Regions from separate parts of the Pradoshia sp. D12 genome, predicted to be linked through region 1. Evidence: predicted binding sites of a transcription regulator. Region 1 holds the regulator's gene; each other region holds the start of a gene.
The links. Region 1 encodes Rex, which represses fermentation and respiration genes when NADH is low (regulators of the CRP and FNR family bind a similar motif). Its sites were predicted from a motif close to TTGTGAAATATTTCACAA; they were not measured.

Region 2: pflB (formate C-acetyltransferase) is a predicted target of Rex. The motif match lies at 2,148-2,165, and genes of this name have one in related genera.
Region 3: arcA (arginine deiminase) is a predicted target of Rex. The motif match lies at 2,089-2,106, and genes of this name have one in related genera.
Region 4: adhE (bifunctional acetaldehyde-CoA/alcohol dehydrogenase) is a predicted target of Rex. The motif match lies at 1,590-1,607, and genes of this name have one in related genera.

What each region holds. Positions count from the first base shown of each region.
Region 1 is NZ_CP044545.1:247,667-250,962, reverse strand. It holds gene F7984_RS01430 (CPBP family intramembrane glutamic endopeptidase) at 1-507, shown strand, start outside; gene F7984_RS01425 (YdiK family protein) at 504-716, shown strand; gene F7984_RS01420 (redox-sensing transcriptional repressor Rex) at 753-1,412, opposite strand; gene F7984_RS01415 (ABC-F family ATP-binding cassette domain-containing protein) at 2,053-3,296, shown strand, end outside.
Region 2 is NZ_CP044545.1:461,744-465,039, reverse strand. It holds gene pflB (formate C-acetyltransferase) at 1-2,039, opposite strand, end outside; gene F7984_RS18865 (hypothetical protein) at 2,372-2,530, opposite strand; gene F7984_RS02315 (M20/M25/M40 family metallo-hydrolase) at 2,622-3,296, opposite strand, start outside.
Region 3 is NZ_CP044545.1:3,425,282-3,428,577, forward strand. It holds gene argF (ornithine carbamoyltransferase) at 1-717, opposite strand, end outside; gene arcA (arginine deiminase) at 766-1,998, opposite strand; gene argR (arginine repressor) at 2,230-2,685, opposite strand; T-box leader at 2,828-3,038, shown strand; gene argS (arginine--tRNA ligase) at 3,091-3,296, shown strand, end outside.
Region 4 is NZ_CP044545.1:3,400,650-3,403,945, reverse strand. It holds gene F7984_RS16475 (mechanosensitive ion channel family protein) at 143-1,012, shown strand; gene F7984_RS16470 (c-type cytochrome) at 1,111-1,416, opposite strand; gene adhE (bifunctional acetaldehyde-CoA/alcohol dehydrogenase) at 1,779-3,296, shown strand, end outside.

The sequences.
Region 1 (3,296 bases):
CAGGCAAGTGTGGGAGCTTCGATCGGCTGGGCAATTGGCGGAGTATTTCTTGCTTTGTTTTCACAATCTATAGCTGGTAATATCGAACGAATTATTGGTATTCCTACCGGGTCTGAAAATACACAGAATATACTCGGTCTCATTGAGGCAGTACCGCTTGTTATGGTAGTCAGTTCTGTACTTGGGCCATTTTTAGAAGAGATTGTCTTTAGGAAAATTATCTTTGGCACATTACACAAGCGATTGAATTTCTTCCTGAGCGCGTTAATCAGTTCACTGATCTTTGCCGTTGCTCACATGGAATTTGTACATATCCTGCTTTATACAGCAATGGGATTCACATTTGCTTATTTATATGTTAAAACAAAGAGAATCCTTGTTCCTATTTTTGCCCACATTACTATGAATACATTAGTTGTAATCGTACAATCACTTTACAAAGATGATATATTAAAAAATATGGAAGAGCTTAATAAAGTTCAAAGCTTTATCGGAGGTTTGTTATGAGACGTTCACCGTTGTATATGGCAACGACTTACTTAATTTTAGGTGCTATTTTTATATTTTTTGCTGTTCAAAATGTATCACGCAGCGGTTGGGATTTCTTTACCTATTTCCTGATCATACTGGCTACACTTGATGTTGGTTCAGGAATCCGCTTGGTGATGATTCATAAGCAAATAAAGAAAATGAAAAGTGAAAAACCAAAAGAATAACAAAAAAAATCTCGGAGGGAAAACCTTCGAGATTTTTTATTCTGTATCTTCCGTATTTCCGGATGGATAATGTTTAAGAAAATATACTAATGATTGCAATTCGACTGCAAGGTCAATATGATGGACACGAATGCTGTCTGGCACATTCAGACGTGCCGGCGTAAAGTTTAAAATAGCCTTAATGTTCGCAGCCACTAAACGATCTGTAATAGATTGGGCAACCTGTGATGGAACTGTTAAAATAGCTACACTAATATCTTGCTTTTCAAGTTTTTTCTCCAGTTCATCCATATGATAGAGCGGAACATCCCCTATAAGGGTTCCTACTTTATCAGGAGAAACATCAAACGCCATTTCAATCTTTGTATTATTATTTTTCATAAAATTATAATTTAAGAAAGCTGTACCTAGATTCCCGACTCCAATTAGAGCTACCTTTGTAATCTCATCTTGATCGAGAGTTTTTCTAAAGAAGGATAATAGATAATTAACATTGTAACCATACCCTTTTTTACCTAAAGCACCAAAGTACGAGAAATCTCTTCGTATAGTAGCTGAATCTACTTTAACAGCTTCACTTAGTTCTGCGGAAGAAACTCGTAGTTTTCCTGACGCGTGTAGATTTTGTATAAAACGATAATATAATGGAAGTCGTTTGGCTGTAGCCTGCGGTATTTTAGTATTTTCCTGCAAAATTAATTCCCTTCTCCCTATTCTTTCTTGTCAATCGTTACTCCATATATCAAAACTGCCTTTGATAATCCCGACTGGTTTTACCCCCCCGGTTTTCCAATGAAAATAGTTTCCTTCAATAACCATTGATTTTTCGATTGCTTTGCACATAACATATAAGGTTAATCAAGTATTGCTGAAACAGCTGTTATTTCTTACTTTCGTTTTTAAGATTATACGAATAATTAATCTATTCATATTTTCAGCTTTTTTCCATATAAAATCAATATCTAATCCTTGGAGTGCCCGGGTACCACATAGAAATTATATCAGAAGTTTTCTTCACTACCATAATTCTAACTATCTTAGCTATGTATAATACGCCGCTTTTTTATCAATGATTCGTTAATTTTATATTCGAGCAAAATACTAGGACTAGCGGTTCTGATTGTTTCCAGGTTACCTCCGCGGTACCAATCATATGGGATCTTTCCTGATTAATAAAGCACGTAAATTCACTGAAAGTTTATTCTCCTATTCCTATTCTATAATATTTCTATCATTTTTGGTAATTTTTGTGTGAGTATTCACAAATTTTCTATTAAGTTGCGGTGCTTATCAAGAGTAGGCTACACTTAAGGTATGTACTTCTTGAGGTGAGAATATGATTATTTTACAAGTTAATAATGTATCCAAATATTATGGAGCTGAAGCAATTTTATCTACTATTAAGCTCGAAGTTCAAACGAAAGACCGTATAGCACTTGTTGGCAGAAACGGTGCAGGAAAATCCACCCTGCTTAAGATCATTGCAGGTCACCTTTCACATGACAGTGGGGAGATCTATAAGCCAAAAGATGTTTCGATTGGATATTTGGCTCAAAATACCGGTCTCCAATCAGACCGCTCTATTTGGGATGAAATGATCTCTGTTTTTGAAGGCTTACAAAAACAAGAAGATGAATTGAGATTATTGGAAAAATCTATGGCTGATCCTTCTGTCTACAATGATGAACAAAAATATAACCGGGTATTAAAAGATTACGATCGTCTCCAGGAGCAATTTAAAAATTCTGGCGGTTACCAAATGGAAGCAGATGTACGTTCTGTCTTACACGGTCTGCGTTTCTCGGATTATGATTATACTACATCTATTAATTCCTTAAGCGGCGGCCAAAAAACCAGGCTTGCACTAGGTAAATTATTATTAACGAAACCTGATTTACTGATTCTAGACGAGCCGACCAACCATCTTGATATCGATACATTAAGCTGGCTCGAAGGCTATCTTCAATCTTACCCTGGCGCTATCCTAATTGTTTCCCATGATCGTTATTTCCTTGATAAGGTTGTCCATCAAGTAATGGAGCTTTCCCGAACATCAATTAAGAAATATACAGGGAATTACAGCAGATACTTAGAGCAAAAGGCAGAGGAATACGAACGTAATGCAAAGCTTTATGAAAAACAGCAGGATGAGATTGCAAAATTAAAAGATTTTGTCCAAAGAAACATGGCCAGAGCATCTACAACTAAACGAGCCCAGAGCCGGCAAAAGGCCCTGCAGCGTATGGAAGTAATGGATCGGCCCTTGGGCGATGAAAAATCAGCTAATTTTACCTTTGAGATTGAAAAGCAAAGTGGTAATGAAGTTCTTCAGGCAAATGATTTGTCTATTGGATATGAAGCACCTGTTGCCAGCCACTTGAACTTTAGAATCACTAGAGGAGAAAGCATTGCACTGATTGGTCCTAATGGGGTAGGGAAATCTACTTTATTAAAAACATTGATTAACAGAATTCCGGCTTTGCATGGAGATTTTCAGCTCGGTGCCAATGTGACACTCGGATATTATGATCAAGAGCAGGCTAATCTATCGTCCAACAAAACTGTGCTAAATGAGTTATG
Region 2 (3,296 bases), 210 kb from region 1:
TCACGTTGCTCTTCTTCACGTCCAAGTGCTTTTGGCACCATAGAGAATGTGTTAGAAATACCGTCTAAAGAGCAATCGTATGGAAGCTTAGATACAGAAGATAGAGAAGCTAGAGCACCTTTTGTATCACGTCCGTGCATTGGGTTCGCACCTGGTGCGAATGGTTCGCCAGCGCGACGTCCATCTGGAGTGTTACCAGTTTTCTTACCATATACTACGTTAGAAGTAATTGTAAGAATGGATTGTGTGTGCACAGAGCTACGGTATGTTTTATGCTTTTTCAATTTAGTCATAAAGTTACGAACAAGCTCAACAGCCATGCTATCTACGCGATCATCATTGTTTCCGTATTTAGGGAAATCACCGATGATTTCAAAGTCAACTGCTACACCATTTTCATCACGGATTGGTTTAACTTGTGCATATTTAATCGCACTTAATGCGTCGGCTACTACAGACAATCCAGCAATTCCCGCTGCCATTGTGCGAAGGATTTCAACATCATGTAATGCCATTTCAATACGCTCATAGCTATACTTGTCGTGCATGTAGTGGATTACATTCAATGTATTGATGTATAGCTCTGCAAGCCATTCCATTGTGCTATCGAAGTTAGCCATAACTTCATCATAATCTAACACGTCAGAAGTAATTGCTTTGAAGTTCGGTCCAACTTGAATTTTAAGTTTTTCATCCACCCCACCGTTGATTGCATAAAGCAATGCTTTTGCAAGGTTTGCACGTGCTCCGAAGAATTGCATTTGTTTACCGATACGCATTGCGGATACACAGCAAGCAATACCGTAGTCATCGCCGTATTCTCTGATCATGATGTCATCGTTTTCGTACTGAATCGCACTTGTTTGGATAGACATTTTTGCACAGAAACGTTTGAACCCTTCTGGGAACTTCGTAGACCATAATACAGTCAAGTTTGGTTCTGGAGCTGGTCCAAGGTTTGTTAATGTATGCAAGAAACGGAAAGAGTTTTTCGTTACAAGTGTTCTTCCGTCTAATGCCATACCACCGATTGATTCTGTTACCCAAGTAGGGTCTCCACTGAACAATTGGTTGTAATCAGGTGTACGAGCAAATTTTACAAGACGAAGCTTCATAACAAAGTGATCGATGATCTCTTGTGCTTCTTGTTCAGTTAATGTGCCTTCACGAAGGTCACGTTCGATATAAATATCAAGGAAGGAAGATGTACGTCCTAGTGACATCGCTGCACCGTTTTGTTCTTTAATTGCAGCAAGGTAAGCAAAGTATAACCATTGTACTGCTTCTTTTGCATTTGTAGCTGGTTTAGAGATATCATAACCATAAATCTCAGCTAATTGTTTTAATTCACCTAAAGCACGGATTTGCTCGCTTAATTCTTCACGTTGACGAATAACTTCTTCGGACATTGTTCTTAATCCGTAGTTTTTCAAATCTTTCTTACGTTCAGCGATCAAGAAGTCTACACCGTATAATGCTACACGACGGTAGTCACCGATGATGCGTCCGCGTCCGTATGCATCTGGAAGACCAGTGATGATACCAGCCTTACGAGCAAGCTTCATTTCATCCGTATAAGCATCGAATACACCTTGGTTATGTGTTTTGCGGTAATCAGTGAAGATTTTTTGCACTTCTTCATCTACTGTGAATCCGTAAGATTCAGCTGCAGCTACCGCCATACGGATACCACCGAATGGTTGAAGAGAACGTTTGAATGGTTTATCTGTTTGGAAACCAACAATTGTTTCAAGTTCTTTATTTAAATATCCAGGACCATGTGATGTAATAGTAGAAACAATTTTAGAATCAAGATCAAGGACGCCGCCTGCTTCACGTTCTTGTTTAGTAAGTTCCATTACTTGCTTCCATAATTCTTTTGTAGCTTCTGTTGGGCCTTCTAAGAATTCATCGTTTCCTGTGTATGGAGTGATGTTTTTCATAATGAAGTCACGTGTGTTAACTTCATTCTGCCAATCTCCGCCAGCAAAGCCTCTCCATGCATCTTTTTTAGTTACATTATCCATAACCATTGCCATTTTATTTTACCTCCTAATATTACGTTCAGGAACATTATTTCAAATTTCTAGATGTTCAGCTTTTTTAAATTATATAACAGCTTTCTATACTCTTATAATACACATTATATGTGAAAAAGTGAACATGTAAATTATGACAATCTGGTGAAATCGAAAACAACGTTGTTAAATCAATCTTTTCTTTCTATTTTCGAATAATTCTAATATCAGGAACCCTTGACAGTAAATAAAACTGTTATAGTAAAATCCACTCTGAAAGCTAAACTGTACTATAAAAGGCATCTGTTCTTAAATACAGATGCCTTTATAGATACCATTATATAACAATTCTGTCATTTATGCACGTCTGATCTATTTTTAAAGGCTTCCTTCGTCACAATATATTGTTCGTGGTTTGTATGTTGTTCCTGATTTCCACCCGTTTCAGCATGGTGAGGAAAATTCCCAGGATGACTTTTACGTTTATGATTAAAACCTTTACCTCTCGCCATAATCCTACCTCCTTCCCTTATTATCATTTTCTACAGAAAGGCGAGAATTATGGCAGGTAAGTTGAGGCAATATAGTACAAAAAGAACATCATTATTGGCAGCCATAGACCACTTGTTTAAGCAATTTGGGAACAACCTCAGTGGAAAATGGAATATGCAGCCTTTCTGTACGTTTGTGTGCGTCCTTACCATATGGACCGATATTTACGGCTGGTATATCCAATTCCCCAATAATAGAAAGCGGAAGATTATACCCCTTCCCGTATAGAGGCATTTCATTTTCTAACACCGGCATCACTAAATCACGATCACGTAAACGGCAATAGCTTACATCGGAAAGCCCTGGAAAATAAGACATGATCTTTATTTCTTCATTAAATTTCTCTTTAGCGATCCTAACGCAGTGCTCTACTATACCTTTTGCTTTCTGATCCCTTTCATCATCTTCCAAATAAACGTGTGGATAATAAGGTGGAGCGAGCATGATCATATAAAAAGGGGCCTCTGATTTGAAAAACGCTGCCACTACATCTGCAATTTCAGCTGTTAATTTGGCCATATTCATGCCTGCGTCCTGTTCGAGCAATGCAATCTTTGCGTTTATTTCTTTCATAAACATATGGCCATATTCTCTACAGCCTTTATCAAATAACTCTTGATAAGTATATACACTGGGCTTAAGGTTAGGTTTTCTTGAACCATGTCTTCCATACCCAAGTAAATCATAAATATTTGATAACCGTCCTTCTATATACCTGCTGCTTTC
Region 3 (3,296 bases), 760 kb from region 1:
CATTGATACCCAAACATCTGTGTAGATAACATCAGCGCCGGATACTGCCTCTTCAACATTAGATGTGATTGTTACACGGCCTTGGGACTCTTTTGCTAATTCCTTAGCAAGTTCAACAATAGATGCTTCTGGGAATAAAGATTCCGGTGAACAGATACGTACATCCATACCAACTTTTGCACCGCCGACAAGTAAGCTGTTTGCTACGTTGTTACGGCCATCCCCAACGTATACGAATTTAACGCCTTTTAAGTGGCCTACATTTTCTTTCACTGTTAAGAAGTCCGCTAAAGTTTGAGTTGGATGCCATAAATCTGTAAGACCATTCCATACAGGAACTCCGGAGTGCTCAGCCAAAGATTCCACTTTTGCATGTTCAAAGCCACGGAATTCGATACCATCAAACATACGGCCTAAAACTTTAGCAGTATCTTCAATAGATTCTTTTTTTCCAAGTTGGATATCATCTTTTCCAAGATACTCAGGATGAGCGCCTAAATCAGTACAAGCTACCGTAAAAGCACAACGTGTACGAGTTGATGGTTTTTCAAATAATAAGGCAATATTTTTACCTTCCATATAACGGTGAGGAATGCCTTGTTTTTTCTTTTCCTTTAACTCAGCAGCAAAATCAATCATGTGTAAGAATTCTTCTTCAGTGAAATCTTTCTCAGCCAAGAAACTTCTACCTTTAAGGTCTGGTCTTGTTTTAATCATTTTATATACTCCCTCCAACGATAACCTTTTAATCAACTAAATCTTTTATTAAATGTCTTCACGTACTAGAGGCATGCTCATGCAGCGTGGGCCCCCACGGCCACGAGACAATTCAGAGCTTTTGATTTCAATAACTTTTACACCATGTTTGCGTAAGCACTCGTTTGAGATATAGTTACGGTCATATGTAACAACTACACCAGGTGCAATCGCCAGTGTATTGGAACCATCATTCCACTGTTCACGTGGAGCTGCGATTTCATCTCCGTCACCACAAAGGATGATTTCAAGTTCAGGCAAGTTAAGCACTTCTTTTAAAGTCTCTTTAATGTCAGTACGGTGTGTGATATTTACATTAAATTCATCAGCGCCTTTTTCAAGGATGTAAATATTCATTTTACCGCCAGGTCCCTGAATCATCGGATGCATTGTAAATTTATTGTAGTCTACCATTGTAAATACAGTATCCAGGTGCATGAATGCACGGCAGCTAGGTATTTCAATAGCTATTACTTTCTTGAATTGATTTTGTTTATTCAAGATGCTAAGCGCGAATTTTTCGATTGCTTTAGCAGATGTTCTTGCTGAAACACCGATTGCGACTACTTCTGGGCTTAATACCAGTTCATCTCCCCCCTCAATTGGGTTATGATAAGTACGGTCAAGCCATACAGGAACATCTTTACCAGCAAAACGTGGATGATGCTTGATAATATATTCCATGAACATGGACTCTCTGCGTCTTGCAGGTTCGCGCATGTTATTAATTGTTAAACCGTTTCCGATAGCTGCTGCCGGGTCCCGCGTAAAATACAGGTTTGGCATTGGATCTGTATAGAATGGATAATGGTCTTCCATCAATTCATACAAATGTGTTTTTTTGCTGATCTCCAGTTCATTTTTGCGGATACCGGACATAATTTTGTCAACCATGTCTTCATTTGAAAATGATAATAAATACTCTTTAAGATTTTCAAATGTACCCTGTACCTTTGCATTGCTTTCTTCAAGCATGCGGCTAACAAATTCCTCTTTCACTTCAGGATTTGTAAGAGATTCTGCAGCAAGCTTCTCAAGGTATAAAACTTCTATTCCTTGATCTCTTAGTGTATTAGCAAAATAATCGTGCTCTTCCTGAATAATCGGCAAATAAGGAATATCATCAAACAATAGTCTCTCCAGATATTCCGGAGTAAGATTTTCTACTTCTTTTCCGGGACGCTTTAACATTACAGTTTTTAAAGTGCCGATTTCAGAAGTAACATGAATTGGATTTGTCATATTGCCTTTCCTCCTGCACACCTTATTTTTCTTACATTTTTAGTGTAAAGGAACGAAAAAAAGAGATTTGTGATTTTTTACACACAAAAAATGTGTAAATCCTCACATAAATCTCTTTAAATAGAAAAGTTTATGTATGAATATTCAATTAATTATTTTTAATTTCCTATTATTTCGCATAACTATGTATATTTTTTTGCATATCATACTTGAAATATAAAAAAATATTTCTTATAAATTTGCAACTGTTCTTAACCTTTCTTCCAGGGCCTCTGCTTGATGGATTGTACGGCAAATAATCATACAGGTATCATTCCCACATATAGTTGCCGCCTTCTCTTCCCACTCAAGTTCATCTAAAATTGCCCCAAATGAGTGGGCATGGCCAGGTAATACTTTTAGGATAATAAAATATTCTATTCTTTCAATATTTAATAATGCGTCTTGCATTTTTTTACGTAGTTTCATTGTGTCATTGTACTTATGATCTCCGATAAATCCATACTTCGTCCCTCCGGTCTTAGATGGATATTTTACCAGGCTTAATTCCCGGATATCTCGAGAAATGGTGGCTTGTGTAATATGCAACCCTTGCTTAGATAATTCTTCGACCAGCTGTTCCTGAGTTTTAATTTCATTATTCTGAATTACCTGCTTAATAATAGCGAGTCTTTTTTCCTTATTCATAATAAAATACTCCTTTTACTAAGTTCTATAATTCTATTTATACTCATTTGTGCATAGATGAGCAATATATTCATACAAAAGAATATTTTGTATTGACTTTCTATTCGGAATTTCTATACTATTTGTATATAAAATAATAAAGATAATATTTATGATGAAGAATAGTACTTAAAATACAAATTATAGCGAGCCGGGAATGGTGAGAGCCTGGTATTAATGGTTTTAAGGAACGCCCTTCTGAAATGCTCATTCGAACAACTTTAGTAGTTTGGGCCGGACTTTTCCGTTATAAAGTTAAGGTGGTTCATTAGAACAAGCAGAGTGGTACCGCGGGTTTACAGCCCGTCTCTTAAAGATTTTTAAGAGGCGGGCTTTTTTTATTATATTTTACTGGAGGCTGAGGATATGGATATAAAACTAGATGTAGCTTCTCATATGAATGAAGTACTAAAAGGTGACTTAAATCTTGAAACATGCTTGTCTTTGGTCGAAACCCCAAAGAACAAAGAGCATGGAGATTTGGCATTTCCCTGTTTCACTCTCGCAAAACTGTGGAAGCAATCTCCGCAGAAAATTGCAGTAACATTAGCTGACCAACTAAAGGATGAACG
Region 4 (3,296 bases), 780 kb from region 1:
AATTTAGACTCCATAGCATCTGCCTCTATTTTATTTAAATAGGTCTAATGGATTTTATTAAACAATAACACTTGGATAATAAAAGAATATTTAGTAGTATTTAGTAATCCTTATATTGTTTTTATAATTAGGGAGGATAGATATGGACTTTATTAACAGGTTACAAAGTTATATCAGCATTGATTGGCCTCAACTCAAAAGTTATGGATTAACAATCCTATACACTTTTATCATCACCTATGCTTTGATTTATCTCGTCAGGTTTATTCTTCACAAGTTCTTTAAGCATACAAATTTTTTGATTGAGAAAAAGGAACAAACAATTGAATCTGTAGTACGCAACACGTCTAATTATTTGGGTTTCTTTATTATTATTCTTGCTATGATTAAACCCTTCGTGGATATCAAAAATATACTGGTTGCCGGTGGAGTGGTAGGAATTGTAGTTGGACTGGGTGCCCAAAAAATTATGACTGATCTTCTGGCAGGGTTTTTTATGATATTCGAAAAACAATTTCAGCGAGGGGATTTTGTCCACGTAAATGGGGAAATAGATGGTGGGACAGTAGAGGATATGGGATTTAGAGTGGTGAAAATCCGATTACTTAACGGAAAACTAATGACAGTTCCAAATGGTGAAATTCGCAAAGTAGAAAACGGAAATGTTGAAAGGAGAAGAATTTTTGAGAGCGTAATTGTTAGTTTCCAAGAGAATCCTGCAAAAATAGAAGAGTTACTTGCTGAGGTATGTGATGAACTCAACCAAAAGCAAATCCATTATCTCAAAACTGATTTAAAAGGAGAATATCTCGAACCCTATCAAGTTCATGGCTTATCTTCATTGTATGGCTTACGATTTTCAATCAAAGCTACAGTAAGCGATGAGTACTATATGGAAGCAGCTCAAATGGCTAAGAAAGTTATGGCGCAGAAAATGTATGAAAATCGTATTGGTTTAGCATCGCAACAATTTGCCGTACAAGATAGACAAAAGGATTATATAGAACACTAAGAAATGCCGTTACGTAGTGGTAACGGCATTTCTTAGTGCTGTTTAATTTTCATTAAACCATAAACCATTGATTCCATATCTCTCTTTAAATCTCTATTCTACTTTTTCTCAGCAAGCCATGCAGCAACTTTCTCTGCATCCTCGCCTTTGATTATTCCTGCAGGCATTCCTTTCGCACCGTTATTGATTATATCCAGGATTTCATCCTTACTCATACTATTTCCGATATCCTCAAGCTTTGGTCCGGCATAGCCTTCTAAAGCATTGCCATGGCAGGAAGCACAGTTATTGGCATATATTTTTTCTTCTTCTGTTAGTGGTTTTTGCGATTCTTCTTCATTACCAGAAGAGCATGCAGTTAAAGAAAAAACTAAGCCTGCCAGTAAGAGGGCTTTTTTGTACATAGGAATCATTCTCCCTTCAGTTCTATTTAAGAATTACTTTACTTGAGTTTATTATTTTGTCAATATAAAGACTTCTCTGTCAATCCGATAGAAGTGGATCTATGACAAAGGACTTAAATTCAAAAAATAATGACTACAGTTAGACAAATACATAAAGCAGGCATATAATAAGTATGTGAAGTATTTCACAATCTGTAAGGTGAAGGTGTTCACAAATTGTTTACAGACTGATTTTAAATAATCTGATAAAATTAAATTGTCAGATAGGATGTTCAGTAATTTTTTTCACTAATAGGGACGTATTTTATCCCTGTGGGACTATTTACGACCAATACTAAGTTTTCTATAAGGAGGAAATTGAAATGGCTGTTAAAGAAGAAAAAATAGAAGAAGTCCTTAAGGTATCTGAGATGATTGAAGAGTTAATCGAAAATGGAAAATCGGCCCTGCGTACATTTGAGACATTTGATCAAGAAAAAATCGATGAGATTGTTCATCAAATGGCAATTGCCGGTCTTGATCAACACATGCTTTTAGCTAAAATGGCGGTGGAAGAGACTGGCAGAGGGATTTACGAAGATAAATGTACTAAAAACATGTTTGCAACGGAATATATTTGGCACAGTATTAAATACGATAAAACGGTTGGTGTCATTCGTGAAGATCAACAAACAGGTGTCATGGAGATTGCAGAGCCTGTCGGAATTGTTGCAGGTGTCACACCAGTTACGAATCCTACTTCGACTACTATGTTTAAAGCTTTAATATCTATTAAGACACGTAACCCAATTATATTTGCTTTCCATCCATCAGCACAAGAATGCTCCAAGAAGGCGGCGCAAGTCCTGCATGATGCTGCCGTAGCTGCAGGTGCTCCTAAAGGATGTATTCAATGGATTGAGCACCCATCCATTGAAGCTACAAAGCAATTAATGAATCATAAAGATATCGCATTAGTGCTTGCGACAGGCGGAGCAGGAATGGTTAAATCAGCTTATTCTACAGGTAAGCCGGCACTAGGTGTAGGTCCTGGTAACGTACCTTGTTATATTGAAAAGTCAGCTAAAGTAAAGCGTGCAGTCAATGATGTTATTTTATCGAAGTCTTTTGATAACGGCATGATCTGTGCCTCTGAGCAAGCTATTATTGTAGATGATCAGATCTATGAAGAAGTTAAACAAGAGTTTATAAAAAATAACTGCTATTTTGTAAATGATAAAGAATTAAAGAAACTTGAACGTCTTGTTATTGATGAACAATCATGTGCCGTTAATGCTCATATTGTTGGAAAATCTGCTAATGAGATAGCTGAAATGGCTGGAATTAAAGTACCTGAGCATACCAAAATAATAATTGCCGAAATTGATGGTGCAGGTCCACAATATCCTTTATCTCGTGAAAAATTAAGTCCGGTATTGGCGTGTATCCGTGTTAAATCTACGGAAGAGGGCTTTGGTGCATGTATGGATATGCTGAACTTAGGTGGTCTTGGACACTCGGCCGTTATTCATAGCACCAATGAACAAATCCAACGGGAATACGGAATAAAAATGAAAGCATGTCGTATTATTGTAAATTCCCCATCTGCTCAAGGAGGAATTGGTGACATCTATAATGCCTTCATTCCATCTTTAACACTTGGTTGTGGCTCTTATGGAAATAACTCAGTTTCTGAAAATGTATCAGCTACTCACTTGATTAACGTGAAGATGATGACACAGCGTCGTAATAATATGCAATGGTTTAAATTGCCGCCAAAAATTTATTTTGAGAAGTATTCCACACAGTATCTAGCAAAAATGAGAAGAATCAAACGTGCCTTTATTGTAACGGATCCAGGCATGGTAAGCCTTGGTTATGTTGATATTGTTAAAGAATAT